DNA from 3 places in the Nocardia sp. CDC153 genome. Region 3 is predicted to be linked to each of the others. Evidence: riboswitches for the same ligand, from Rfam matches in the RefSeq annotation. Region 3 holds a riboswitch; each other region holds the start of a gene.
The links. A riboswitch is a leader RNA that binds a small molecule or an ion and turns the genes downstream of it on or off. The one in region 3 is predicted to bind magnesium.

Region 1 (9,764 bases), on a different contig from region 3:
CCGAGGTGAGCGGAAACTCGCTGCGCGCAATCAATCTCGGCCTGGCCAAGCTCTCGGTGCTCGCCCTCGGCGTGCAGGCCGGTGACAATGCCCGGTTGACCGGCCGACTGAACGGCAATTCCGAGACCGACATCGCCACGCCCGCGACGGCACTACTCAATGCGATGGCCGACAGCGAGGGTGTCTTCGTCAATGTCCTCGGCCAGGCGCATCTGGATATGGCCATGGACGCCAACCAATTCCACAATGGCTACGGCAATTTCTCGGCCAATGGCCTGGAGTACGTGACCACCAGCGGTGCGCCGGAGAGTCGGCTGCGGGTGACGAACAGCGTCTTCGACAGTGTCACCGGCGACGTCATCGAGAACTACAACCTCAGCACGGGCGGTGCGCACCAGTCGCTGAGCCTGGACAATGTCTACGCTCATCACTCGACCTTCCCGGGCTCGGCACTCAATTCGCTGGTTCCGGCGAACCTCGGAACCTGCGTGGTGACAACGAATTTCGGTCGCTCCGCCAGCACCGACCTGACCGTCGCGAACTCCGATCTCGGCGACTGCAGCGCCGACGGCATCGGCCTGATCGCCTACACCCCGGCCGGAAGCGAGCCCAGCACCGCGGCGCTCACCTTCGACATCCACGACACCGTGCTGGGCGGCGCGGCCGCCAATGGCATCGATGTCCGCAATATCGGTGACACCGCGGTGCTGCGCGGCTCACTCGCGCGCACCTCGATCACGGCGGCCGGGGGATCGCTGCTGCGCACCTCCAGCAGCGGTGGCCGAATCGGTAGTGCCGCACTCGATCTGAGCGAGGTCACGCTGGACGGCGCGGCGGTGGAGTGCCGCGCCGTCACCGCGCACGCGCGGGTCGAACTGTCCGGAATCCCGGTCGACTGCTGATCCCACGCCCGCCGTGCGGGATTCAGCCGCCGATGGCCGTGACCACCTTGACGCCCACCAGGATCACCGCCAGCAGCAGGTAGCCGCGCAGTGCCAGCATGCCCGCCGTGCGCGCCGGGGAGAAGCTCGGCCGCGCCAGGGTGTCCAGGGCGGGCGTGCGCCAGGTGTCGCGGTCGGCGTCGCGGATCGCCCGTCGCTCGGCCCGGGTCAGGGACGTGGCCTCCAGCTCCTCCACCTGGTCCGGGTCGAGATTGCCGAATTCCCGTGCGGTGCGCTCGGTTTCGCGTCGCCGGTTGCGCTGCCAGGCCAGCAGCATGCCCGCGCCGCCGAGCACGCCGACCAGCGCGCCGACGCCGAAACCCAATTCCAGGGTGCCGGTGGTGATGCCCGGGAAGAAGGTGGCAGCGGTCAGCGCCAGTGACAGCAGCACCAGCGACCAGACGATGACGCCCGCGACAATGTTCTGCTTGACCGTGTTCACCCACGGACCCAGCACGGCCTTGTCATTGCAGAGCAGTACCAGAAACACCGTCGCCGAGGGCAGCAGCACTCCGGCCAGCGCCTGCACACCCTGGGTCAGCAGGCCCAGGACATGATCGGGGCTGAACGACACCGCGGCCGCGATGGCGAGCAGCGCAGCGTATCCCGCGTAGAACGCGGGCGCTTCGGTGATCTTCCAGTGCAGCGAGTGCCGCTTGCCCAGGGTGTCGCCCAGCGCGTAGGTGGTGGCCAGCCCGACGGCGTTCGCGCCGATCAGCGACGCGTCCAACAGCAGGATCGCGAACAGCGCGCCCACCGTGGTGCCCATGTGGTCGTGCAGCGCCCGCGCCACCCCGCCCGCGTCGGTGAAGTTCCCGACCGCGTCGGTCCCGGCCAGCCCGAAGGTGGTGGCGGCCATGATGGCGATCGCGCCGAGCATCACCACCACGATCCCGACCCACAGATCGATGCGCTCGTAGCGGATCCAGCGCGGGGTGATGCGCTTGTCGACGATATTGGACTGCTGGAAGAACAGCTGCCACGGCGCGACGGTGGTGCCGACAATGGCGACGATGAGCAGCAGCAGCGTCGAGTTCAACCCGCCCGGGAAGGACGGCAGGAACCCGTGCGCCACCTGAGATGCCTTGGGGTGCACCAGGAATGCCAGCGGGAACATGACGATGTTCAGCGCGATCAGCCCGAACAGGAACCGCTCCCAGCGCCGGAACGACCCGCCCGCCACCATGGCGAACAGCGCCACCGCGGCCAGCGGGACCGAAATCGCCTTGGGCAGCCCGAAATAGTTCAACGCCATGGAGACGCCGATGAACTCGGTGACGATGGTCAGCGCGTTCACCACGAACAGATCGCCCACGCTGAACGCGCCCCAGAACTTGCCGAAACGGTCGAAGATCAAGCGCGCGTGGCCGACTCCCGCGACCGCGCCCAGGCGCACCACCATCTCCTGGTTCACGTACAGCACCGGGATGAGCAGGACCAAGGTCCAGACCAGGGCCATGCCGTAGTTCTGACCCGCCTGCGCGTAGGTGGCCACGCCGCCCGCGTCGTTGTCGCCGACCATGACGATCAGGCCCGGGCCGATAATGGCCAGCAGCATGCGCAATCGCTGTCGGCGCGAACGGCCTTCGAGGGTGTCGTGCTGGCCGATGGAGCCCAGGGCGCCGACGATATCGCCGACGTGCGCGCTGTCCATGACAGCGCCGGTGGGCTTCGCCTCGGCGGTGGGTGCGGCGACGGTGGAGATGCGGCGGCTGGAGCCGTTCGCGAAGAAGGCCATGCCCTTCCCTCGCTTTCGATCATCAGGTGTTTCGACATGCGGAGAACACCCGGCCGCCAAGCGATTTCGGGCAGGGCCGCCCGCGCACACGTCAACCGGCGCACCGGTGTCGGGGACGCCGGAGCGAGGTGAGGTGGGAACGGGTCAGCCGGTGACCGGAATGCGGCAAGCCGGGGACGTCAGGATCGTGAAATCCGTACTCGGATACGGACTATCGCCGGAACTCATGGTTCGTCCCTCACCTCCTTGCCGCCGGGACGCACGCGGGCGTCGCTGGATCGTGGTGTCGCATCGCGCACGGCAAGAAGGATCGGAGCACGCTCGACGGCGTATCCCGCACCCCTCTCGTCAGAGCTTCGGCACTGCACGACGTATCCGGGGGCTCGCGGCCCGGGGAAGCCACTTCGGATCACCCCTTAATCCGGGGTGATCTGTCCTAACCCTGGGCGTCTCTCGACGTCGTCGGATCAGTGGCCTGTGTTCGTACAGGAGCCTCGCCTAGCGAGGTGCTGACTGGGCAATGGTGAGCCCCGGTCCCGCCGTTGTCAAATCCAGCCCGGTCGGTTCACAACGGGTGAACGGCGGATTAATTTGCGGCGCAATCGACTCGGAATGTGTGTGTCGAGTCACTTTGGGACTTTAGTCCATTGCTGGATTCTTCAGAACAGACTTAGAGTTTGCTTGTCAATAACTGAACCTGCGATGTGTTCGGATTCCGCAGGCCTACTCAATCGAGGTAAATCAAGTGCGCAAGAGGGGAATCGCTGCGGTTACCGCCTTGGTGGCCGCCGTCACAGCAATCACCGCGGGAACGGTCAATGCCCAGCCCGAGTCGGGTGACGTTGGCGCTATTCACTACACGGCATCGGCCACCGATCGCTCGGCGACCATTTCCACCGATATCGGCTCCATGGCCGTGGACAACGGTGCTTTCCAGATCAAAGCGCCCGATGGCAAGGTGGTTGCTGGAACCGAATTGAACTTCCGCGTGGACGATTTCGTTTTCCCCATTCTGGCCGATGTCCGGGACCGGACCGTCACGCTCACACCGCAATTCGATCTGCAGCACGCGGTATACCAGCCGGTCGCACTGCCCTTCGAGGACACCGCGCCCTGGAAGACCCCCTACGACCGTGAGCAGGCGGCCTGGAACCGCATGAAGGACACCATCGCCATGGGCGCGACCATCGGCACCCTCGTCGGCGGCATCGGCGGCGCGGCCGTCGGCTGTGCGCTGGGCGGCATCGCCGTCGGCTCCGGTGTCTCGCTGGCCACCGGCATTATCGGCGGCCTGTTCTTCTTCCTGCCCGGCGCGGTTGTCGGCTGCCTCGCCGGTGCCGCGGCCATGGGCGCGCTCGGCGCGGTCGGCGGCATGATCCTGGTCACCGCACCGGTGGCGATCGCCGCCGCGGTCCAGTACTTCACCACCATCAACGAGCCCTTCACCCCCGCTCCCACGAAGTAACCGCGTGGGCCGAACCCCGGTCGTGTCGATGAGGGCGCGACCGGGGTTTCACTGTTCCTCGTGGATCGGGTCGGGCAGCGTCCAGCGCTCGCCGCGGCGAGGGTGAAGGTAGAGCGCGCGTAATACGCGTAGCCCGCCACCATGGCGGCGACCGCGAAGGCGATCTGCTGCCAGTCGTCGCGGGCGAGGTTGTAGGCCGAGTAGAGCATGACCCCGATCACGATCGCCGGGGGCAAGGGCCACAACGGCATTCGATAGCCACCCGCGATGCCCCTGCGCGCCGCACGAATTCGCAGCGCGGCCAGCGCCACGAACAGGTAGACCAACACCAGGCCCGCGCCGGTCGCGACAATGAGCCAGCGCATGGGCAGCAGCGCGGCGGCCAGCACCGCGAACAACCCCACCACGATGGTCGAGACCACCGGCGTGTGCAGGCGCGGATGCACCGATCCGAGCGCGCGATCGATCGGATCCGGCCAGCTGCGGTCGCGGGCCGAGGCGAACAACAGTCGCGCGATCTGCAGGATGATGGCGATCACCGCGTTCACGATGGCGATCGCGATGCCCACGCTCACCGCGGTATTCACCGCCGAACCGCCCCGGGCGGTCAGGAAATAGTTCAGCGGGGCGTCGCTGTGCAGCAGGTCGGTCAGGGACGGCGCGCCCGCGACGACGGCGGCCAGCGGCAGGACCTCGATGGCGACCGTGGCCGCCAGACAGATCATGATCACCCGGCCGATGGTGCGGGTGGCGTTGCGGGTCTCCTCCGCGTAGTAGACGGCCGCGCCATAGCCGTTGTAGGCGAACAGGGCGACCGGGATCAGCGTGGCCAGTCCGCCGAATCCGATGTCCGCCAAGCCGTTCGGAGCGGCGGTCTGGGCGTGGACGAAGGCGCTCGGACCGCGCTCCGGATGTGCCGCGCCCAGCCCCACCGGGACCGCGATGGCCGAAACCTCCACGCACAGAAAGACTCCGGTGACCCACGCGTTGGCCTTGATATTGAGCAGCGCGACCACCGTCGTCACCGCGATGACCGCCACCCCCACCCACTTTCCGCCCAGACTCGGGATGGCGACGCTCAGATAATCACCGGTGCCCAGTGCGATCACCGAGATGATCAAGACCCCGTTCACCAGCGTGAGCACGAAGAGCGCGAATCCGCTCGAGCGGCCCAATAGCCGTGCCGCCCAAGTGTATTCACCACCCGCGATCGGATAGGCCGTGGCCAGTTCGGCATAGCAGAACCCCACGAAGACCGAGGCCACCGCCGCCAGCGCGAGCACGCTCACCGACGCGCCCCCGGCGGCCAGCAGGATGGCCGGAATGATGATGAACACGCTGGACGCCGGGGTCACCGCGGACAGTGTGATGAGGATGTTCTCCAGCATGCCGAGCGCGCGGGCGAGCTGCTGTGGATACTGCGAGCGCTGATCCGCCGTGGGCTTCGGGGTGGGATGAGCCGGTGTTGCCATGGCCAAGCCTTTCTTTGACTTAGAATCAAAGAATGGGGGATGGTGGCAGGACAAGTGCCTGGTTCGGACGTAACAATGACTTAACTGTCTGTCGACGGAAGGATGCCGGTGGCGCGGAAGAAGGATCAGGAGCGGGCCCGGCGGGCGATCATCGACGCCGCGCTGGCCGCGGTCGCCGATCCGGGTGTGGACCGGCTGCGCATCCGCGAGATCGCCGGTAGCGCGGGGGTCTCGCCCGGCACGGTGCACTACTACTTCGAGGATCTGGCCAACCTGCTGCACGAGGTGCATCGCTTCGCCAGCGACCGGTTCTTCGGCGACCGGCTGGCCATGGTCACCGAAATCCCCGACGCGCGAACGAAAATCGGGGCCATGATCTGGGCCGGGCTGCCGGAGTCGCCGGACGACACGCTGGTGACGGCGCTGTACCGGCTCGCCTCCTACCACGCCGTCTCCGCGCAGCACGGTGATCTCATCACGGCCCTGTTCACCCAGCAGGTGGCCGTCTACGCCAGCGCGCTCGAGGTCGGAATCGCGCAGGGGCACTTCGTGATCGAGGAGCCGATCCTGAGCGTCGCGCGCAATCTGGTGGCCCTCGAGGACGCCTATGGCCTGCACATCGTCAGCCGCAACCGGTCCATGACCAAGGCCGGTGCGGCGGCGCTGATCTGCTCCTACGCCCGCACCGCCACCCGCTGTCCCGATATCACCGCGCCCCCGAAGGAGATTCGTCCATGACCGATCCCCGCCTGTACTCACCCGACGGCCGCCCACGCGCCCGGCTGTTGGGCATCGCGCCGCCCGGTGAGACCGGAGCCTGGAACGCCATCACCGATGTGCCCGGCGTCGAAGTCGGTTACCGCACGGTGATTTCCGGTGACGGCCCGCTGCGGGTCGGCGCGGGACCTGCGCGCACCGGTGTCACCGCCATCCTGCCGCGCGGTCGCGACGGGGTCGGGCGGCCGTGCGCGGCGGGTTGGTTCTCGCTCAACGGCAATGGCGAGATGACCGGCACCGCGTGGATCGACGAGGTCGGGCAGTTGTCGATGCCCATCACGATCTCCAATACCCATGCCATCGGGCCGTGCCACGCCGGTGTCGTCGAGTGGATCAATCGCGCGCATCCGCGGCTGGCGCGGGAATGGCTGCTGCCGGTGTGCGCCGAAACCTGGGACGGCTACCTCAACGACATCAATGGCGGTCACATCACCTCGGCCATGGTCGCCGAGACGCTGGCGGCCGCGCGGAACGAGCCGCTGCCGGAGGGCTCGGTCGGCGGCGGCACCGGGATGAACTGCTACGGCTTCAAGGGCGGCAGCGGCACCGCGTCGCGGCGCGTGCCCTTCGGTTCGGCGAGCTTCACGGTCGGTGTGTTCGTACAGGCCAATTTCGGTGCGCGCCACGAACTTACGATCGCGGGACGTCGGGTCGGCGCGGAGTTGGACAGCGCCAACCCGATGGAGACCACCGCCTGGCAGGGCACCGCGAGCGCACCGGGCGGGGCGGGTTCGGTCATCGTCATTGTCGCCACCGACGCGCCCTTGGACGCCCTGCAGTGCAAGGCCATGGCGCGCCGCGTACCCCTCGGCCTGGCCCGCACCGGGACCACCGGCAGCCTGTTCTCCGGCGATCTGTTCCTGGCGTTCTCCACGGCCTCGGATCGCCTGTCCGACACCGGATTTCCGAAGGGCGAGCCCACGGCGGAGAGTCTGGTCGTCACCACGCGGCTGCCGTGGAATCGCATGGACGCCCTCTACACCGCCGTCGTCGAGGCGGTCGAGGAATCGGTCCTCAACGCCCTCATCGTCAATGCGGACATGACCGGCCGCGACGGCCACCATTCCCCTGCGCTGCCGCACGATCGGCTGCGAGAGGTGCTCGCCCGTTAGTGCCCGGTCACCGCTTCCGGGCGGGCATCATCGAGGGATGTCCGACGTGAACAAGCACAACCTCGTCTATTTCGAAAACGCCTCCATGCGAGGGCTGTACGCCGATCTGGACGAATGGCAGCGCACCAACAACCGCCGGTTCCTCTCGCTCACCATCCATCCCGACGGCGGCAACTTCTGCTGCATCGCCCTCACCAATCCGGCCGAGGTGGTCATCACCAGCGTCGACGGCCACAATCACGCCGCGGTCAGCCGCTTCGGCCTACTCGCGGTCGCCACCAACGACTAGCGCCGCGGGCGCGGCGTGGATTACCGATATTCGACTCCCCGCCGCGCCTGCCACGAGCTGATCTGTCGTGGCCGGTATTCGGCGGCGACCAAAGGATTGTGCCCGTGCCGTCCGGCCCGCTGCTCCTTGCGGAATTCCCGGAAATACTCGAACCGGATCATCAGCAGACCCGAAACAATAAGCACCACAGTCGCGATCGCGCCGGTTATCGCCCAGCCGCGGTAGCCGGACGCGGCCGCGGTCAGGGTCATTCCCAGCGTCGCGATCCCCAGCAGGCACATGACCAGTGCTGGACCTTCGCCAGGATCTTCGATCGCATCACCGGGATGCGGATGCCAATGCTCCCCATTCGGCTCGATGGCCGTCACCTTAACCATTATTACCTCCCTCGACCTGCGGAGATTCCTGATCTGCTCTCCAGAATGCCCCCAAAGACCGAACCTACGCGCGAGTAATTTCGAAAATTGCCGAAACAATGCTCGATTACCTGTACAGGCCCCGCGAAACGCCGGGCATCCTGGGCTTTCGGCGCAGTGATTGAACCCGCCGGGTGCGGCGTCGAGACTGGATTCTCGACGTGTGCGGGAGGCGATGATGACGGGTTGGCGTGGGGTGCTCGGTCTGGTCATTGCGCTGCTGGTGGGTAGCGGAATGACGGTCGCGGGGATCGGCGCGCCGAATGCCGTCGCGGACGGGCCGCACAGCGAGGAATTCACCAATCCGATTCTCGCGGCGGGCGCGGACCCGAGCATGAGTTACTACCGGGGGCGATTCCACCTGGTGCAGGGCGACTTCTACAACAACGACAACATCGTCATCCGCAGTGCGGACACCCTGGGCGGACTGGGCAAGGCCGACCCGATCGTGGTCTGGGAGCACCCCGCCTGCCCGGCCCCGGCGTGCACCAAGATCTGGGCACCGGAACTGGAACACATCGGCGACCGGTGGTGGATCTACTTCGCCGGTCAGGAGGATGAGCGCAACGAGACCCATCGCATGTACGCACTGCGGTCGACCGGCGACGATCCGACCGGCCCCTACGAGTTTCTCGGCAAGCTCGACCTGCCCGGCGGTTGGGGAATCGACGGCGTCTATCAGGAGTATCGGAACGCCGGATACTTCTTCTGGTCCTGCCTGCGCGACCCGGAAGACACACGGGTGCAAGACATTTGCGCCATCCGCATGTCGGACCCGATGACGCCGACCGGCGATCGCGTCAGCATCGCGACACCCACCGCCGGGTGGGAAACCGTTCCCAACGATGCGGGTCTGCTGATCAACGAGGCCCCGCAACCGCTGCTCGCGCCCAACGGTCGGCTGTTCATGACCTTCTCCGCCAACGCCAGCTTCGACGACACCTACCGGCTCGGGCTCCTCGAACTGGCCCAGGGCGCGGACCCCATGAACCCGAAGTCCTGGACCAAATCCGGCGGCCCCATCCTGCCCGGCACCTCCGGTGCGATAGCCCCCGGCCACAACGGCTTTCTCAGCATCGACGGCCACCCGTGGATCGCCTACCACGCCCGCCTGGAGTCCGGCACCGGCTGGGCGGGGCGCAGCATCCGGGTCCAGCCCTTCACGTTTGCCGCGAACGGGCGTCCCCAGTTCGGCATGGCCCTGGGTCCCGACGCTCCCATCGTGATCGATGGTCGGGACCCGAAGCCGCCCGAATCCCGGCCCGCCGCGGGCTAACCGGCTCGGCCCGACGCATCGGCCAGGCTGGCGTCGGCTTCGAGGAAGGCGGCGCGATACCAGCGTCGGAACTGGCCGATCAGGCGTTCCTCGGTGGTGAGCAGGGGAGTGGGGCGGTGGATCTTGTTGTCCCAGATCAGAGTGTCGCTTTCCCACTGGGCGCGGACGGCGTCGAAGATCGCCTGGTTCAGCGGCTCGGCATCCTGTGCGGCTTTGACCGCGACCAGCCCGCGTAAGACAATGCGCTCCCGGTCCAAGGGAGTGGCGTAGAGGCGGTA
Region 2 (9,764 bases), on a different contig from region 3:
CCTGACCGTGGCGGCCGGTACCGCCGTCGAGGGCCGGGGCGCGGAACTCGCCGCGCAGGCGAGTTTCGCCTTCCTGACCGCCCGCGTCCGCCTGGCCGCCCGGGCGCGAATAGTTCCGGTCGCGGTCACCTTTCGGCAAGCCGCGCCCCGCGACCACACCGCGTTCACCGCCTTCTTCGGCACCCCGGCCATCGAGTTCGGGGCCGACGCCGACACTCTCACCCTGGATCGCACCGATCGGGAACGCGTTCACCACAGTTCGGATCCGCGTCTCGCGGACGTCCTGCGGCGCGGTGCGACGGTGGCCAGCCTGTCCACCCCGCCCGCCCGCGCCTGGGTGGATCTGCTTGCGGCGGAGCTCGATTCGCTGCCACCGGAAACGACCTCGGTGCGGTCGACGTCATTGGACACGGTGTCGTTGGGGGAGATCGCCTGGCGATTGGGCACCAGCGCACGGACATTGCAACGGCGGCTGGCCGCCGCCGGGACGACCTGGAGTCGGGAGCTGGCCGGCGCCCGCATCCGGGCGGCGGGGTGATGGGCGCTCGTGACTTCTCGATCCAATTGCCACGACAGCATTCTCATGGCTCGCTTCCCCCTCGAACGGGCGGCGCGGGCCGGGCTGGATCCCGACCGGCTCGCCCGGCTGGCGGGTGTGCCCGCTTGGCGCGAGGGCGGTGAGAGCACCCGGGTGTCGTCGCGCTACTGCCTGCGGGTCTGGGAACTGCTGGAGTCGGAGACCGGGGATCCGGATGTGGCACTGCGCGTGTCGGAGGACAGCACCACCGGGGAGTTCGGACTGCTCGAGTACCTGTTCCTGTCGGCCCCCACGCTGGGCGCGGCCCTGGACACCTGTGTCCGCCACAGCGGCAGTCTCACAACGAGTTACAGTTTCCGCGTCGCCGAGCGCACCGAGAACGAGGTCTGCTACGAGGTCCTCTCCGCCGTCGACGACTGCCGCGGCCGGGAGTTGTTGGTGCAGGCCGCCTTCGCCCTGATCGTGACCCGGGGTCGGGCCGCCACGCGCGGCCCCGTGGTGCCGGTACGGGTGGACTTCCGACAGGCCGCGCCGGCCACCGCCGACGCGTTCGTCGAGCTGTTCGGCACCCGCGCAATCCATTTCGGGTGCGCCGCAGACACCCTGACCCTGCGCAGCACCGAATTGGCGCAGCCGATGAAGCAGGCCGATCCCGAATTGACCGCCGTCCTACTGTCCTACGCGGCCACCCTGCCCGCCACGCCCGAGTTCGGGTCGACCTGGCTGGATCAGCTCGGGGAGGTCCTCGACAGCGCCCTGGAGGAGGGTGCGGCCACCCTCGAGGTGGTAGCGCGGCGGCTGCTGACCTCACCAAGATCATTGCAACGCCGCCTGGCCGACGCCGGAACCACCTGGCGCCGCGAGATGGATCGCGCGCGGCGCCGCAGACTGCAACGGGCCGAACACCTTCCACGCGCTCAGCAGGCGGAATTCCTGGGATACGCCGATCCCGCGAGCCTGCGGCGGGCCGTCAACCGGTGGCGGGATCGCTCGGATTCGTAGTTAGCCGACCCTGCCCGCGGGCCGAAATCGCACCTACCGTACGGTATTCCGGCAACCACACAGCTAGGTTGGCGTGCCTTGGACCGGTTTGGCGTCTTCGGAACTCCCCTGTGGCGTAGCCGGAAACAAGACTGGTCGGATACGCCACGACGCGCCAGCCGCGAGGTTCGTCACGGCGTTGGGGTGTGTGGTCGCGGCCGACGCTGTCCTCGGCCACGCATCCGTGCACGATCCCTGGACCGGTTAATCGATTGGAGCTTCCTCGTGGCCCACACCGCTGAAACCGCCACCGCCTACGTCGTCACCGCCGTGGAGGCCAAGGGCACCGCCACCCGGCACGACTTCGACATCCCCGCGATCGTGAGCGCGACGCACAGCCTCACCGAGAGCTGGGATTTCCACAGCGTGGATCGAAACATGTTCTGGAACATCGTCGCAACATTCCTCGAGCACTGAGCGGGCTCTCCGAGGTCGCCGAACCTGATCTAGATGCCGTCGACCGAAAGGGTCGCGGTCATCAGCGCCATGGCCGCCGCGCAGGCATCGGGGTGCGCGGCGTGGTCGCGGTTCTGCACCCACCAGGTGACGGTGCCGGTATCGGCCACCGTCACCGCGCAGCTGCCCGGATCCCTCGGGTCGCGCCAGTACATGCCGCCGAAGTGCTTCACGACCAAACGCTCGATCTGGTAACCGAATTGGTCGGCGATCTGGACCTCGCGGGACAGGGTGTCATCGCGCAGCCAGGCGTAGGTGAGATCGACGGTGCCGCCACCGGCCGCGGTGGCGGTCCAGTTGCAGACGGTCGGCGAGCTCTGCCGCTTGATACCGGTGGCGGTGATGGCGGCGGCCAGCTTCTGATCCTCGAGCGGGCCGCAGTCCGCCAGGAAATTCGGGGCGGCGGAGGTCGGCGCGTCCGACGGCCGCGCGCCGTGCGAACAGCCCGCGAGGCTCGCGATCAGCAAGGCGGACACCGCGATTCGGGCGTGTAGTCGTGCCATCAGCCCTGTCCCGCCTGCTTCAAGGTGGCGGCCGCCAGCTGCTCGACGCCCTTACAGCCGACCCCGGCATGCCGCACGGTCCAGTCGATGAAGTCGGTGTCGCCGAACGCCACCGCCACCTCGCAGCTGGCCGTGTCCTGCCACTCGATGCCGGGCTGCCCCGCGACCTGCACGGTCGTCGGCTTTCCGGTGGTCACCTGGCCGCGACGCTCCTCCAGCGAGCTGCCCCGAAACCAGTGGAACACCACCGAGTAGTCGGTGCCCCCGGACGGCTGCCACGCGCAACTAATCGGATTCACCGAGACCCGCTGAAGATCGCCGACCCCGGTCTGCTGGGCGATATCGGCATCCGCGACGCCGCCGCAGAGCCCAATGGTGTTGGGGGACGGCAGGACCTTCGGCGCCACGGTCGTGCTCGGCGCCGCCTGCTGCGTCGAGGAGCCACAGCCGGCGACCGCCACTCCGATCAGGGCGATCCCCGCCGCCGCGCCCACCGCTCTCATCACGCCGACCAGCGTAGGCGAGCCGGTTGAATCCTGCGATCCACAACACTTCCGATTGCGGATTTTGACAATTCACAAGCCGGTAACTACGTTCGATATCGCACCTCGATAGGCGAGGCTCCTGTACGAACACAGGCCACTGATCTGACGACGTCGAGAGACGCCCAAGGTTAGGACAGATTTCCCCGGATTAAGGGGTAATCCAAAGTGGCTTCCCGCCCAGCGGAATACGTCGCACAGTGCCGAAGCTCTGACGAGAGGGGTGTCCGTCCCTCCAGGTTTCACCTGATCGACTTTCCCCCGTGTGCGCTGTCGTATCGCGTTCCACGAGTTCGAGGAGGTCTGGACAGCCAGATGACGCCCTCCGCTACACAGCACACCGACGCCGCGTCGGCTCGACGCGCATAATTCGCCGATATTCGACGCCGCCACCGCGGTGCCGTCGTATTCGCGCGCCAATTTCCGGGTCGATTCCCACGATCCGCAATTCATGACCGAACGTCCGCACCAATAGTGCGCGACGGAATTCGATGCTGCCCGCAATACCCGGCGGGCGGCGAGATGAGGGGACACAATCCCAATGAGAATTCGCATGTTCGCCTGGCTCGGCGCACTGACCAGCGTCGCGCTACTCACCACCCACGCCACCGCCCACGCCGAACCGGCGGCTATCCAGGCCACGGCCGCGATCGTCGACCACACGGTGCGACTCCACACCGACGCGGGCTCGCTGCGCGTGGATCACGACCAGCTACAGATCCTCGATCCCGCGGGCATGGTCGTGGGCTCACTCCCCTTGCTGCTGGCCCAACAGGACACCGCCTATCCGATCGATGCCCGAATCGACGGCGCCACCGCCATTCTCACGCCCCGCACCGACGCGGCCCGGCCGCTGACCGCCGACGAGCGGCAGCTGGCCACGCGGGCGGCGACGGCCCCGGTGCGGAATATCGACCTGCGGCCCATCGCCGACGGTGACAGCCCGGAGGATCGATTCAATTCCGCCATGGGCAATGTCAACAACGAGCTCACCGTCGCCCTCGCGGTGGGGACGCTGTTGGGCGCGATCGTCGGCGGCCCACTCGGCTGCGTGTTCACCGGCGCGATCGGCACCGCGGCGAGCGGCCCGCTCGGTGCGATCGTCGGCTGCCTGGCCGGAGCGGTCGCGGGCGCGGGCATGGGTGTCGTGGTCTTCAACCTGCTCATCGGCGTACCGGCGCTGATCGGATCGGCCGCCCACTTCCTGAGCGTGATGAGCGCGCCGCCCGCCGTCGACGCCGCTCCCGCCGCTCCCGTCAACGGCTGAGGTCGGCGGCACTCCCCATGAGGTATCTGTCATGACTGTTGAAATCGCAATTCCGCACGGCCCCAAGCCATCTCCGGAGATCCGGCGGGCACGCGGCGGGCTGCGGCCCGCGGACTACCTGCTGCTGACGGCGGGCGTGGTGCTGACGGTGGTGGTGGTCAAGCTCTTTCGCGACATCTCGGTGCCGTGGGTGCCGGGCGACAGCCCCGGCACCGTGTCCACCGATCCGTCGCATCTGCCCTACTACGCGGCCCGCACCACGCTGCGCATGTTCGTCGGGTTGGGTGCGTCGGTCCTGTTCACGCTCGTGGTCGGTCAGTGGGCCGCGCACTCGCGGCGGGCGGAGAAGGTGCTCATCCCGATGCTCGACATTCTGCAGTCGGTGCCGGTGCTGGCGCTGGTATCGATCACGGTGACCGCGTTCATCGCGCTGTTCCCCGGCTCCTACCTGGGAGCGGAGGCGGCGTGCGTGTTCGCCATCTTCACCGCGCAGGCCTGGAACATGACCTTCGCCTATTACCAGGCGCTGCGGAACCTGCCGCGCGAGCTCGACGAATCGGCGCGCATGATGCGGTTGACCCGCTGGCAGCGGCTGACCCAGCTCGAGATTCCGGCCGCCATGATCCCCATGATCTGGAACGGCATGATGAGCTTCGGCGGCGCGTGGTTCATGCTGGCGTCCTCGGAGGTCATCAGCGTCTCCGGCAATGATCAGGCGCTGCCGGGGATGGGCAGTTTCATCGCCGCCGCCACCTCCGAGGCCGCGGTCGGCAAGCTGCTGATCGGCGCGGCCGTCATGGTCGCCACCATCGTGCTGGTGAACGTGCTGTTCTGGCGGCCGTTCACGGCGTGGTCGGAACGGTTCCGGGTGGAGCACACCGAGGCGGCGCTCGCACCGCGCAGCCTGGTGCTGGATCTATTGCGGCGCAGCACGATTCCCGCTCGGGTCGCGGCGCGGCTGCGGCCGGTCGAGGAAGGGATCGACCGCCTCATGCGGATCTTCGGGCGGGCGACCCGCTCGCCGTACGAACGGCGCGGCAGCCGCGCCGGGGACGCGGTGTTCTTCGCGGCCCTGTTCGCGGCACTGTCCTGGGGTGCGTGGACGCTGGCCCGCTACTTCGAAAGGACCGTGGGCTTCGCCGAATTCGGGCCCGCGTCGCTCATGGGTCTGGCCAGTCTGAGTCGCGTGGTGGTGCTGCTGGTGGTGTCCACCGTGGTGTGGGTGCCGGTCGGCGTATGGATCGGGATGAATCCGCGCATCTGCCGGTTCGCGCAACCGGTCGTGCAGGTGATGGCCAGTTTCCCGGCCCAGTTCCTCTACATCTTCGTGGTGGCGGGGCTGACCTACACCGGCATCTCGCTGAACATCGGCGGCACCGTGCTCATGGCACTGGGCGCGCAGTGGTACGTGCTGTTCAACGTGATCGCGGCGGCCGGGCAGATCCCGACCGATCTGCGCGAGGCCATGGACGACCTGCGGGTGCACGGGTGGGAGCGATGGAAGTCGTTGATCCTGCCCGCGATCGCGCCCGGGTACGTGGTCGGCGCGATCACCGCGTTCGGCGGCGCGTGGAACGCCACCCTGGTCGGCGAGGTCGTCGACTCCGGCAACACGCATCTCGAGGCGTTCGGACTCGGCGCGTACATCACCAATGCGACCGGCAATGACCAATTCGCCAAGGTGCTGCTCGGCACCCTCGTCATGAGCGTGGTCACGGTCGCCATCAACCGGTTGGTCTGGCGTCGCCTGCAGCGCAAGGCCGAGACCCGTTTCGCATTGATCTAGAGAGGAGAACCACGCGATGTCCACTCCCGTCATCACCGTCGATCGCGTCACCAAGAACTTCACCAATCCCTCCGGCGAGCAGCTGGCGGTCCTGTCCGACGTCCGCATGGAGTTGCGCGAGGGCGAAATCGTCGCGCTGCTGGGCAAATCCGGGTCGGGCAAGTCCACGCTCATGCGGATCATCGCGGGGCTGGTGCGGCCCTCGGCCGGGACCGCGCGGCTGCGGGATTGCGAGATCACCGAGCCGAATGCCAGTACCGCCATGGTGTTTCAGACCTTCGCGCTGCTGCCGTGGCTCACGGTGCGGCAGAACGTCGAACTCGGCCTACGCGCACAAGGGATTCCGGCCTACGAGCGCGCCGAGCGGGTCACCGACGCCATCGACATGATCGGGCTCGACGGCTTCGAGAACGCCTATCCCAAGGAGCTTTCCGGCGGTATGCGCCAGCGCGTCGGGTTCGCGCGCGCCCTGGTGGTGCGGCCCGAGGTGCTGCTCATGGACGAGCCGTTCTCCGCGCTGGACGTGCTCACCGCCGAGAACCTGCGCGGCGAGCTCATTCGGCTCTTCGGGGAGGCCGCGTTCCCGACCAAGACCATGCTGATGGTCACCCACAATATCGAGGAGGCGGTGCAGCTGGCCGATCGAATCCTGGTGTTGGACAACAACCCCGGGCGGATCAAGGGCGAGATCAAGATCGGACTGGCGCATCCGCGCGATACGCGAGGCGCCCATTTCCAGAATCTGGTGGACCATGCCTACCGCATGCTCACCGATTCGCCCTACGACGGCGACCGGGAGACCGTCACGCCCACACCCACCAATCGCCCACTGCCAGATGCCACCGTCGACGGCATCGCGGGCATGCTCGACCTGGTGGCCATGAGCGGCGGGCGCGCCGATCTCCCCGACCTGGCCAGCGGGCTGCGGTTCGAACTCGACGACATCATGCCGCTGGTCGATGCCGCACGCCTGCTCGGGCTGGCCACCGCCGCCGACGGCGACCTGGAGCTCACGGTCGACGGGCGCATGTTCATCGAGGCCGATATCGACACGGCCAAGCAGATTTTCGCGCGGGTGGCTCGTGCGAAAGCCCCATTGGTCGGTGCCATCGACCATGCCCTGGCCGGTGCGCACAAGCAACGCATGCGCGATGGATTCTTCCTGGATCTCCTGCGGCGCAACTTCACCGAGGACGCGGCCCGTCGGCAACTGCGCACCGCCGTCGACTGGGGACGCTACGGCGAACTCTACGAATACGACGCCGACGAGCGGATGTTCCTGCGGCATCCGGTCCACGGCTGAGGGCTCAGTCGTCGCGTCGGGCCGCACGGGCGCGGCGTTTGCCCTCGTGCATGGCCTGTACGCGGGCGACGGGAATCGTGTGGCCCTCGGCGATCAGATCGCCTGGGAGGGTTTGCGGTTCGGGCATGAGCTCCGACCACGGATCGCGCTGGCCCAGCAGTTTCACGGCCGTGCGGATGGTGAAGTCGTGCGGGTCGACGCTCGGCAGGTCCGACCAGCTCACCGGGAACGACACGGTCGCGCCCGGCCGGATGCGTGGGCTGTATACGGAGACGACCGTGGCGCCACCCGCGCGCGTCGAATCCAGGAAAACCTTGCCGCCCCGGTCTTCTCGAATGAACGCGGTGGTGGCCAGCGCCGGATCGAGGCGCTCGGCCCGGGCGGCGATGGCGCGGGTGGCCGCGGCCGCGTCCTCGAGATCGATGCCGGGGACGACCGGGACGAAGATGTGTACGCCCTTGGAGCCACTGGTTTTCACCGCACCCGCGAGACCGTCGGCCTCCAGCGCCCGCCGAATCAGCTCGGCCGCACCTACCACCTGCTCGAACGGCTGGTCCGGAGCCGGGTCGATGTCCAACACCAAATGTGTTGGGCTGCCGGAATAGTCGACCAGCCCCTCCGCCAACAACAGCGTCACGTGGTACTCCACCGCTCGCTGATTCCCGAACCACAGCAGCGTCCGCACGTCATTGCACAGGGCGTAGGAGATCTCCCGCCGCGAACTTCCCGCCCACAGCGTCGCCCGTTGGACCCACTCCGGCGTGTACTTGGGCAGATTCTTCTGCATGAACGGTTCCTGCCCCGGCCGCACCCGCACCACCGACAGCGGCCGATCCCGCAACGACGGCACCATCCGCTCCCCCACGGCCTCCAGGTAATCGATCAGATCGCCCTTGGTGGCGTCGGCACCGTCGAACAAGGGACTGTCGAGACTGGAGAACTTCAACCCGGCCCGCGCATCATCGCCCATCGCCCCACCATAACCCTTGTGATCACCTTGATTTCGGGGAAAGAGGCCCGGGCGCGCACCGGTTGCCCATGGCATGACTCTCGGAATCGCACTCGCCGCGACGAATGCCGACAACTACATCGATGCGATCGTGGCCCAGGCGCGGACCGCGCACGAGGTGGGCGTCGAGTCGGTCTGGTTCGGCCAGCGCCTGGACTACGACTCGCCCGCCCTGGCCGCCATCGTCGGACGCGAGGTCCCCGGCCTGCAGGTCGGCACCTCCGCCATCCCGGTCCTCGGCCGCCACCCACTCCTCGTCTCGGCGGCGGCCCAAACCGCCCAAGCCGCCACCCACGGCCGCTACCACCTGGGCCTGGCCCTCGGCTCCACCCTGGTCGGCGACTCCTTCGGCATCCCCTTCGACCGCCCCATCGCCCGCCTCCGCGAATTCCTCACCGCCCTACGCCAACTGTTCGACACCGGCACCGCCGACTTCCACGGCGACCTCCTCACCACCACCCCCACCCTGCCCACGGCCCTCCCCGGCGCCCACCCCCGCCCCCCGATCCTCGTAGCCGCCATGGGCCCCCAAGCCCTCCGCGTCACCGCCGAACTCGCCGACGGCATCCTCCCCTACCTGGCGGGCCCGAAAACCCTGAGCTCCCACATCATTCCCACCCTCACCCGCACCTCGACCACCACGCCCCGCGTAGTAGCCTTCGTCCCCGCGGTAGTCACCGCCAACATCGAAGCCACCCGCGCCCAAGCCCTCGAAACCCTTTCCTTCTACGAAAGGGTCCCCTCCTACCGCCGAGTCCTCGACCAGGAAGGCGTCCGCCACGCCGCCGACCTGGCCCTCATCGGCGACGAGGAAACCATCGCCGCCGGCATCCACCGCTACCGCGAAGCCGGAGCCACCGAAGTAGTCCTCACCACCACCAACCTCAGCACCCCCGAAGACGAACTCCGCACCTGGTCCCTGGCCGCCCAACTCTGAGACCTGTGTCTCGGTCACGGCGACGACCCGGGCCGGGTCCGTCCCACCGTGCCACGATGGTCGCTCATGACCAGTCCTATCCTCGCGATCGATCTCGGAAAGACCGGCTGCCGGGGTTCATTGCGATTTGGGGGGCGGCAGATCCGGGGGGTCGAGGCGGCGGGTGCCCCCGGGTTGGCGAGTGCGGGCGGGGTGAGCGCGGCGGAGGATGCGATTCGGGCGGTTGTCGAGCGGGTCGCGCCGGCAACGGCTTTCGTCCTGTCCGTTGGCGCGGCCGGAGCCGCATCCGCGCCGGAGGCCGCGGCGCTGCTCGCTCGGCGGCTGGCCGAAGGCAGCGGCGCGAATGCGGTCGCGGTGACCTCCGACGCCGTGACCGCGCATG
Region 3 (9,764 bases):
GCGAACGCAGGGCCGCGGCCAAGGCTGCCCAACTCGAGGCCCTTCGCGCCAAGCATGCCGCCGGAAGCGACGCGTCCGACGATCGCGCGCCATCCACACCTGTCTGACCAAAGTAGGGACGTTGAGGCTATTTCGAGGCTCGGAACCTCGGAGGGGTGAACGAACCGGCCACCGGTGATTGTTAGCGTGAGGTATGAGGACCGAGGGTGTGCGGCGGGAACAGTTGCGAGAATTTTTGCGCGACAGGCGTGCCCGGGTCAGGCCTGAGCAGGTGGGGTTGCCTGCTGCCGGGCGTCGGCGCACGCCGGGGCTGCGGAGGGAAGAGGTTGCGGTGCTCGCCGGGGTTGGGGTGTCGTGGTATACGTGGCTCGAGCAGGGGCGGGATATCACCGTGTCCGGTGAGGTGCTCGACGCGGTTGCCGGTGCCTTGCGTTTGGATGCGGTCGAACGTGCTCACCTTTACGTTCTGGCTGGGCTGAATCCGCCGTGTCGGGCCGGGGACAGCGGGCCCGAGATCGCCCCGGCGCTGCGCAATCTGCTCGACGCCTGGGATCCGCGTCCGGCCGTGCTGCGCGATCGGTACTGGAATGTGTTGGGGTTCAACGATAGTGCCCGCGCCGTGTTCGGCTATGCGGGGCCCAGGCACAACTGCCTGGTCACCTACTTCACCAATCCGCGGTATCTGGCGATGCGTGAGGTGTGGGCCGAGGCTGCTCCCGCGGTCGTGGCCGCATACCGCGCCGACTCCGCCCTGTGCCCCGGAGACCCCGGATTCGATGCGGTGTTGACCGAACTGTCTTCGCGCAGCGACGAATTCGCGGCCCTGTGGGCGCGTCACGATGTCGGCGTCGCACGCCAGTCGGTCAACGCGCTGCGTCACCCCGAGGTCGGTGAGCTCTACTTCGACACCACCCCGCTGACCGTCACCGACCAGCCCGACCGCCACATCGTGCTCTACAACCCGCGCCCCGACACCGCGACCGCCGAAGCCCTCGATCGGCTTCGGCGGTTGCGGCTGGCCGCTCCGGCCTGAAACCCGCTCAGCCCTTGACGACCTGGGTGCCGTCGGCGAAATTGTCGTGCCAGCCCTGCTTGGTGGGGCTCGCGCCGACCGTGACCGCGATGGCGATGGCCGCGCAGAACCACAGCAGGCCACCGACCCACGGGATCAGGTTGAGCAGCATGTAGGCGTTGCGCTTGGCCGAGTCGGCCAAGCTGGGGCGGGGTGCGCCGCCGGAACCGTTGACGTGCAGGCCCAGCAGCTTCTTGCCGGGAGTCGCGCCGGCGAGGACCTCGAAGGCCACGAAGTACAGGAACCCGAAGCCAGCGCCGGGAATGACCGACGCCCAGCCCGGCAGGCCCGAGGCGTGCTCGAGCGCCCAGAACACGATGCCGCCCACGATTCCGGCGATGATCCAGTCGATGAACCGCGCGACCGCGCGCGGACCCAGGCCCGCCGGGGTCACGCCCATGATCGGGCCCGCGTACGGCTGTCCCGTGTACGGCTCGTACCCGTATCCACCCGTGGTCATGAATGTCTCCTTGCCTCGACCACACGAAAGCTCTCCCACCATCGTGCGTCGCCCACCCGTGCCGCCGCATCAGGGAATCCCCTGGCACCGACCCTGAACTTGCAGGTCACCCGAGGATGACGCGGGTCACCGTCGCAAAGGTGGTGGTGCCACACCCACGATAAACGCGCACTGTTTGCCCACCCGCCGCCCCGGCAGGGTTATCGCCATGACACACAACGCAACCCGATTCGACGACAAGATCGCCCTCATCACCGGCGGCAGCAGCGGCATGGGATTGGCCACCGCGCAGCGACTCATCGACGAAGGCGCACAGGTCATCGTCACCGGGCGTGACAAGCAGCGCCTCGACGCCGCGGTGGCGCAACTGGGGCAGCGGGCCACCGGCATCGCCGGCGACGCCACCGACACCGCAGACCTCGCGGCGCTGACAAGGGTGATCGGCGAACGCTTCGGACGCCTGGACGTGGTGTTCGTCAACGCCGGAATCGGTGCGTTCCAATCGATTCCCGACGTCACCCCCGACGAGTTCGACCGGGTCGTCGCCATCAACTTCAAGGCGGCGTTCTTCACCGTCCAACACAGCCTGCCGCTGCTGGTCGACGGCGGCGCGATCGTCATCAACGCCTCGTTCGCGCTGTATCGGGGCACGCCCGGCACCGCCCTGTACTCCGCGACCAAGGCCGCCGTGCACAATCTGACCCGCACCATGGCAGCCGAACTGGCGCCCAAGGGAATTCGCGTGAACTCGGTCAGCCCCGGCTACACCGACACCCCGGCCTTCCGGGCCGAAGTCAGCGCCGACGCGCAGCGGGCCGCCGCGTCACTGGTGGCGGCCGGGCGCATCGGCACCAGCGAGGATGTCGCGGCGGCCGTGGCCTTCCTCGCCTCGACCGACGCCTCCTACATCACCGGCCAGGACCTGCTCGTCGACGGCGGCCTGACCACGCTGGTACCCACCACCATGGTGTGAGCGCCCCACCACGGTTCAGGAGGCGCGCAGGTCCGCGGCCGGGTCGGCGGTGATCCGGCCCGAATCGGTGTCGTAGTCGTACAACTCGGCATAACGGCCCCAATCGATGGCCAACTCCAGCTGCCGCCGCGCGTCCTCATCGGAGAACCCGCGCTTCAACAGATCCAGGATGAAATCCGCGCGCACGGTCTCGTCGCTGCTGCCCACCAACGCCGAACAGATCGTGCGGACCAGCGGAGCGCGGCGGCGGGCCTGCGCGGCGAAAATCGCCTTACTGGCCTGGATGTCGGCATTGGTGAAGTTCGCCCCGACATTGGTCAAGATCACGTCACCGGATTCCACCAGCAGAAAACCCAGCAGCGCCGCGGCATCGACCAATGGCATCAGATCATCGAGCTCGAAGTTGAGTTCGTCGGCGACCACCGGCAGATCCGCGCGCCCGCTATTGCCGTAGACCAGCTCGAGCAGACCCGCGATCCCGCCCACCGAGGCATCGGGCAGCGGCACCGCGAACGGGGTCGAGGTATCGGCCGGTGCCGCGGCGACTTCGGTGTCGCGCCCGGTCAACAACCCGTAGATCTGATCGACCAACGCCACGAAACCCGGTGCGCGGCGATTGCGCGGGCGCGGCTGATCCACGCTGACCTCGGCGATGATCCGCCCCGGATTCGACCCCAACACCACCACCCGGTCGGCCAACTGCACCGCCTCCTCGATGTTGTGGGTCACGATGCAGATGCATTTGGTGGGAAAGTCCTTGGCCGACCACAGATTCACCAGTTCGGTGCGCAAGTTCTCCGCGGTCAACACATCCAGCGCCGAGAACGGCTCATCCATCAGCAGCAGGTCCGGCTCCAACACCAGGGCGCGCGCGAACCCGACCCGCTGCCGCATCCCACCCGAGAGCTCCTTGGGATAGGCGGTCTCGAAACCATCCAGACCGATGCGGTCGATCGCCTCGAGGGCACGCTGGCGGCGCTCACCGGGGGCGACACCGCGCGCGGCCAAACCCAGCTCCACATTGTCCTGCACGCTCAGCCACGGCATCAGCGCGAAGGACTGAAACACCAGCGCCGCACCGGGATTCGAGCCACGCAACGGCTCGTCACGGTAACGCACCTCGCCCTTGGTGGGTGCGAGCAGGCCCGCGATCAGCCGCAACAGCGTGGACTTGCCCGAGCCCGAACGGCCCAGCAGCGCCACGATCTCGCCCTCGCGCAGTTGCAGATTCACCCCGTCGAGCACATTCAACGGCTCCCCGGACGCGCCGGTGAACGACATGTCGATGTGCTCGAGGTCGATCAGGACCTCGCCGGTGGCAACGGTATCGGTCATGGGGGCCTCCTTGGTTACAGCGAGTAGCGGCGCTGGGCCAGGGCGTAGAGTCGCCGCCAGAACAGCCGGTTGATGCCGACCACGAACGTGCTCATGACCAGCACGCCGATGAGGATCCGCGGGCCGTCACCGACGCGGGTGGCCTCGGCGATGTAGGCGCCCAGACCCGTCGCGGTCAAGGTGGTGTCACCGGAGGAGACGATCTCGGCGACGATCGAGGCATTCCACGCCCCGCCCGCCGCGGTGATCGCACCGGTGACGAAACTGGGGAAGATGGCGGGCAGAATCAGCCTGCGCCACCACAGGTTTCGCGGCAGCCGCAGATTCGCGGCCGCCTCACGCAGATCATTGGGCACCGCCGAGGCGCCGGCGATCACATTGAACAGGATGTACCACTGCGCACCCAAGGCCATCAGCAGGATCGAGGCCCACTGCAGGCTCGCGCCCGTGGCCACCAACACCCCGGTCACCAGCGGGAACAAGAAGTTGGCGGGGAAACTCGCCAACACCTGCACGATCGGCTGCGCGAGCCGGGAAACCTTGGGGTTCAACCCGATCCACACCCCGATCGGCACCCACACGATCGTCGCGAAGATCAACAGCACGATCACCCGCAGCAGGGTCAGCAGCCCCAGCCACGCCGCATGGCCGACCTCGCCGAAACCGGCCGTCGACGCGATGTAGTGGGCCATGGCGATCACACCGGCGACCAGCGCCCCACCCACCACGACCGTGAACACGATATCGGCGGCACGCCGCCGGGCCGCGGTGACATACAGCGGGTATTCGGCCAGCCCGAACACGCGCATGAACCGGTCCACCGGATACACCAACGGCCCGAACACCCGCGCGAGCAGTCCGGGAATATGGCTGCGGCGCAACAGATCCAGCATCAGACTGCGCGGGGCGTCCGCGGATTCGGTGTCCTCGACCCGGAAGCGCTCGGCCCACACCGTCAGCGGCCGCCAGAACAACACATTGAGCCCGACCACCATGACGATCATGACCGCGATCGCCAACAGCATCCGACCGGTCTGCGACTGCGCGTTGGCACTGGCCACATACGAACCGATACCCGGCAGCGCGTAGGAGCGATTGTTGACGCTGATCGCCTCGGACGCGGTCAGGAAGAACCAGCCGCCGCCGAAACTCATCATCCCGTTCCACACCAGCGGGAACATCCCCGAGGGCACATCCACCCGCCAGAACCGCTGCCAGCGCGACAACCGCAGATTGCGGGAGGCCTCATCGAGCTCGCGCGGCTGCGACACCAGCGAATGATGGAACGCGAAGGCCATGTTCCAGGCCTGCGAGGTGAAGATCGCGAAAATCGACGCGCACTCCAAACCCAGCGACGAACCCGGGAACAGGGCGATGAATCCGGCCACGGTCACCGACAGAAAACCCAGCACCGGCACCGACTGCAGAATATCGAGCGCGGGCAACAGCACCTTCTCCGCGCGCGGCAGCCGCGCCGCGGCGGTGGCGTAGACGAAGGTGAACAGAATCGAGAGCCCCAACGCGGCGAACATGCGCAGCAGCGACCGCGCCGCATAGTAGGGCAGCTCGGCCGGATCGGTGGAAATCGTGGTGGGCGCGGTGTTCTCGTCGAAGGGCACATGCATGCCCGCCGACACCTTCACCACGATCCAGATCAGCACCGCCGCGCCCGCGAACACCGCGATATCGGCCCACCGTGAGCGCGGCCGATCCAGTACCCCGCGCGAAGGATACGAGCGCAGTGTCGCGTTCACTGCTCGGTCTCCACCGGCGGGGCCACCGTGCGCCAGCCGACACTGGTCACCGACGGCTCCAGGCTCAACCGGCTCACCGCCGCCTCCATCTGCCGGTCGTCGCGGCGGTCGCCGGTCAACTCCGCGCGCACCTGCACCCGACCCTGCGTGGTGTCGTGACTCGAGATCGAGTTCAACCGGAAATCGGTGCGCGTCAACGACTGCACCAGCAGCGCGCGCACATGCGCCTCGTGCGCGTCATCGGTGTCGGCGGTGAAGGAGTAGAGCGCCTCGTGGGCCTCGGGGCCGTCGGTGAGCGGGCGATCCACCGAGCGCGCCACCGTGCGCAGCGCGGTGTTCACCACGACCACGGCCACCGTGCCCGCCGCCGCGGTCGAATACATGCCCGCACCCGCGAGCGAACCCACCGCCGCCGAGCACCACAGCGTCGCGGCAGTATTGAGCCCGCGAATATTGAACCCGTCGCGCAGGATCACGCCCGCGCCCAGGAAGCCGATACCGGAAACGATCTGCGCCGCAACGCGAGTCGGGTCGGCGTCACTGCCATGGAAGCCGTGCGCCGACAGCAGCACGAACAGGGTCGCACCGGCGGCGACGAGCGCGTTGGTGCGCAGTCCGGCCATGCGGGCGCGGAACTGACGCTCGAACCCGATCACCGCACCCAACCCGACACCGGTGCCGAGTCGCAGCAGCATTTCCCACGTGGTCATTGCGATCTCCGAAAAGGGGATGACGGCGCACTCCGACCTCGGACGCTACAGGGGTGCCGGTAGCGAACGGCAGATTGCGGAGGTGTCGCCTAGTGAACGATTGGCTAACGGAACACGATCCGGACCATCGGGCACGACCACCACCTCCTCAGACGCACAACACACGCGTGCCAACAGGGTGGGACCAGCGAGAATTCACTGGAAGCGGCACCACCCCTCGTAAGACCTTCAGCACTCCACGGCGTGAACCCACCATCTGGCGGGAGCCGGTCGGGGCGGCCCCTTAACTCGGGGCAACCTGTCCTGATCCGGGGCGTCTCTCGACGTTCGGGATCGCCGGCCTGTATCCGTGAAGGAGCCTCAGTTAACGACGGCACCTTGCGGGGGCCAGTAAACACCCGGGTCGCGCCGATCGCAACCCGGATGTGAGCGCGGTCGCTACCGCACCGAGCCCGCGTTGCGCGAGCCGTCGAGAACCGTCCGCAGTGCCAGTCGCACCACACACGCCACCGCGACGGCGGCGGCGAACAGTTGCACCGCGTGCAAGGTTCCGGTGGTTCCGGCGAGCAGGCCGACGCCGATCACCGGGCCGCCGGTGCCGCAGTAGCCCATGACGTAATAGGTCGAAAGCACATCGGCGTGGCGGTCGGCCGGGGCGGCGGCGTTGACCGCGGTCAGGCCCGACAGGAATGCCAGACCGTGCCCGGCACCGGCCAGGAGTGTGGCCGCCAGCAGGAGCGTCAGCGAGGAGACCGCGCCCGCCAACGCCAGCAAAGCAAGTCCGGCGGCCAGCAGCGGCAGGCCCGTACGCTCCAGGGCCCGTTCGGATTTCCCGTACCCGATCAGCTGGGCCACCGACCAGGCCACCGGGAGCACGGCCGCGGCGGCACTGCCGACCACCAGGTTCGTACTGCCCGACAGGGTCGCGGCGTAGGTGGGGACCAGGGTCAAGAACACACCGACCACCGCGAAACCCAGGAACGCGGACGATCCGGCCGCGGCGAAGGTGCGGCCCATGCCCGAGGGAATGCTGGGCCGCCGCGGCCGCCACCGCACGCCGGTGGACGCCGAGGGCAGAAGGGCCAGGAACACGCCCGCGGGAACCAGCAGCACCAGGTGCACCACGAACGGCATCACGTACGGTTGCGGAAAGTATTGCGCGACAACCGCACCCAGCATCGGCCCCACGCCCATGCCGCCGGCTGTCGCCATGGCCGACACCAGCGCGGCCCGGCGTCGATCACCGCGCGGTTCCACCTCGGTGATGGCGGCGGTCAGCGCCCCCGAGGCCGCGCCCATCGCCACGCCCTGCAGGACCCGCGCCGCGAACAACCACGCCAGACCGGTGGCGAGTGCGAAGGCCAGCGTGCCCAACGCCGCCACCGCCAGCGCGGGCAGCAGAATCGTGCGGCGGCCCAACGCATCCGAGGCCGGACCCGCCAGCAGCAGCGACGGAATCAACGCGCCGACATAGGCGGCGAAGACCAAGGTCAGCATCAATGGCGAGAACCCGAAACGCTGCGCGTAACCGTGATACAGCGGCGTCGCGAGATTGGTGCCGGTGAACAGGATCAACAGCGCGTAGGCCGCACCCCAGAATCTCAGTCGGCTCCCGACCGGTGAAACCTGCTGTGCCACCGGTACTCCGGTGCCAGCAGCAGGGGATTGCTCGATCGCCACGGTTCCTCCCAACCTCGTTATGTTCGACAATTCCGAACATAACAGGATGTTCGGATTATGTGAACATGTGGATTACCATTGCCCCCATGGCCAGCCGAACCGCCACCGAACTGGTGCACCCCGCCCGCGCCGACCTGCGGTTCACCACCGTCCTGGCCGCCCTCGCCGACCCCGTCCGCCTCACCATCGTCACCCGCCTGGCCGCCGCCGCAGGCGAGGAACTGGCCTGCTCGACCTTCGACCTCCCCGTCAGCAAATCCACCCAGAGCGGCCACTTCAAAACCCTCCGCGAAGCCGGCATCATCGCCCAACGCGACGAAGGCACCCGCCGCCTCAACCGCCTCCGCACCGAAGACCTCGAAGCCCGCTTCCCCGGCCTACTCGCCATGGCAATCACCCACGGCCCCAAGGCGATCGGGGCGGCCCCGGCCTCGTCATGAAATTGCGACGAGGCAAAGTCGATGCCAGCCCGCAGGCCTAGCTACTCCCAGTATCACCTCGTCTTCACCACGCCCGTATAGATATTCGTCAGCGTCGCCGGGTGACGACCACACCCCTACCTGGACGCCAGTGCTGGATCACCAGCAGTTCCGCAGCCTCATCGACCGAGGTCAGAACAGCATCGGTGAGCTCGAGCCGAAAGTTGTGCACCTCCGGCGCAGACCCCAGCGCCGCCTTCGCCGCTCCGGTGACCTCGACCGCGACACCCATCACCTTGGCGTCGCCCTCGTCAGGGTGGGCATGAATCGCACACCGCCCGTCCCGCCGCAAATCGGCCGCCTTCACCGCGCCGGGCATAGAACCGAACATGAGATCCGACCCAACGAACTCCACCTCCGATCCACTCACCCGAGGACCCCCGTCACGACGCAGTGTCGCCAACACATGCGTCTTGTGACCCTCGAACCGCGCCCGCACCGCCGCCGCCAATTCCGGTGCCTCACTACTGAAGTCCAGCCACGTCGCCATCGTGCCAGAATGCCAGCCCCCTCCGACAACCTCTGTGTGGAACGCGAGGATGACCTTTACTGCTGGTCCTGCTCCCCGCGGCTCGTGGATACTTCGCTTACCCGAGGTAGGGCTGACTTCGACCTTCGGCATGGTGCTGGAGTCGAAGCCGCACCGTGTCGTGCACGGGTACATCGGCCAGCTCGTCCGCGCTCAGGAACCGTACCGAGGTCGACTCGTCGCTGACTTCGATGCGCCCGCCGACAACACGCCCGTAATAGGTGATGTTGAACTCTTGGCGGATCTCCCCGTCCTCGTACTCGATGATGTGCTCGGGGTCGGTGTAAATGCCGAGCAGGCCGGTGATCTCGATATTTAGACCGGTTTCCTCTCTGGTCTCCCGAACCACGCACTGCTCCAACGTCTCTCCGATATCCATGACCCCGCCGGGGAGACTCCAGTTTCCGGAGTCGCGGCGACGTTGCATGAGGATGTTGCCGCCTTCGTCCACGATCAGCGCGGAACCTCCGGGAACGAGGGTGTTCGCCTTGGGCGCGTTCGGGTCTCGGTAGTAGTCACGTCGTGAGCCCATGACCTCTCCTTGCCGCTGGTGCCGGACTTGCCTGCCGCCTCGGACGATAGTGCGGAGGGCGGGGATGGTCGCAAGGGGCGAGGAGGTGAGCTTGCTGGTCGGGAGGGGTGGGGTGGGTGGGTTGTGGGGCGGGCGAAGGTGGTGAGTCGGCGTGGTGGGGGTGGACGCGCTAAGGTGCGCGGGGTTGAGTTCAGTAGTCGGGCAGGGAGATTCACCATCAGCATCGAGCGAACCGCGGGT

Region 1: another riboswitch for magnesium. It lies ahead of VMT65_RS28980 (NRAMP family divalent metal transporter); the one in region 3 lies ahead of VMT65_RS26510 (MgtC/SapB family protein).
Region 2: another riboswitch for magnesium. It lies ahead of VMT65_RS06045 (hypothetical protein); the one in region 3 lies ahead of VMT65_RS26510 (MgtC/SapB family protein).

The regions. Positions count from the first base shown of each region.
Region 1 is NZ_JAYKYU010000005.1:488,110-497,873, forward strand. It holds gene VMT65_RS28975 (hypothetical protein) at 1-902, shown strand, start outside; gene VMT65_RS28980 (NRAMP family divalent metal transporter) at 925-2,679, opposite strand; M-box (ykoK) riboswitch at 3,013-3,192, opposite strand; gene VMT65_RS28985 (hypothetical protein) at 3,407-3,748, opposite strand; gene VMT65_RS28990 (APC family permease) at 3,805-5,616, opposite strand; gene VMT65_RS28995 (TetR/AcrR family transcriptional regulator) at 5,725-6,354, shown strand; gene VMT65_RS29000 (DmpA family aminopeptidase) at 6,351-7,505, shown strand; gene VMT65_RS29005 (hypothetical protein) at 7,543-7,794, shown strand; gene VMT65_RS29010 (hypothetical protein) at 7,815-8,162, opposite strand; gene VMT65_RS29015 (glycoside hydrolase family 43 protein) at 8,389-9,486, shown strand; gene VMT65_RS29020 (Rieske 2Fe-2S domain-containing protein) at 9,483-9,764, opposite strand, start outside.
Region 2 is NZ_JAYKYU010000001.1:1,323,778-1,333,541, reverse strand. It holds gene VMT65_RS06070 (AraC family transcriptional regulator ligand-binding domain-containing protein) at 1-538, shown strand, start outside; gene VMT65_RS06065 (AraC family transcriptional regulator) at 548-1,540, shown strand; gene VMT65_RS06060 (hypothetical protein) at 1,805-1,996, shown strand; gene VMT65_RS06055 (DUF3558 family protein) at 2,026-2,538, opposite strand; gene VMT65_RS06050 (DUF3558 domain-containing protein) at 2,538-3,041, opposite strand; M-box (ykoK) riboswitch at 3,139-3,310, shown strand; gene VMT65_RS06045 (hypothetical protein) at 3,622-4,347, shown strand; gene VMT65_RS06040 (ABC transporter permease) at 4,379-6,133, shown strand; gene VMT65_RS06035 (ABC transporter ATP-binding protein) at 6,150-7,436, shown strand; gene VMT65_RS06030 (DNA polymerase domain-containing protein) at 7,441-8,406, opposite strand; gene VMT65_RS06025 (TIGR03564 family F420-dependent LLM class oxidoreductase) at 8,480-9,382, shown strand; gene VMT65_RS06020 (BadF/BadG/BcrA/BcrD ATPase family protein) at 9,449-9,764, shown strand, end outside.
Region 3 is NZ_JAYKYU010000004.1:831,813-841,576, reverse strand. It holds gene VMT65_RS26540 (hypothetical protein) at 1-107, shown strand, start outside; gene VMT65_RS26535 (helix-turn-helix transcriptional regulator) at 194-1,033, shown strand; gene VMT65_RS26530 (RDD family protein) at 1,041-1,532, opposite strand; gene VMT65_RS26525 (SDR family NAD(P)-dependent oxidoreductase) at 1,741-2,505, shown strand; gene VMT65_RS26520 (ABC transporter ATP-binding protein) at 2,521-3,840, opposite strand; gene VMT65_RS26515 (ABC transporter permease) at 3,855-5,594, opposite strand; gene VMT65_RS26510 (MgtC/SapB family protein) at 5,591-6,304, opposite strand; M-box (ykoK) riboswitch at 6,510-6,683, opposite strand; gene VMT65_RS26505 (MFS transporter) at 6,743-7,984, opposite strand; gene VMT65_RS26500 (ArsR/SmtB family transcription factor) at 8,071-8,424, shown strand; gene VMT65_RS26495 (pyridoxamine 5'-phosphate oxidase family protein) at 8,513-8,953, opposite strand; gene VMT65_RS26490 (NUDIX hydrolase) at 9,051-9,524, opposite strand.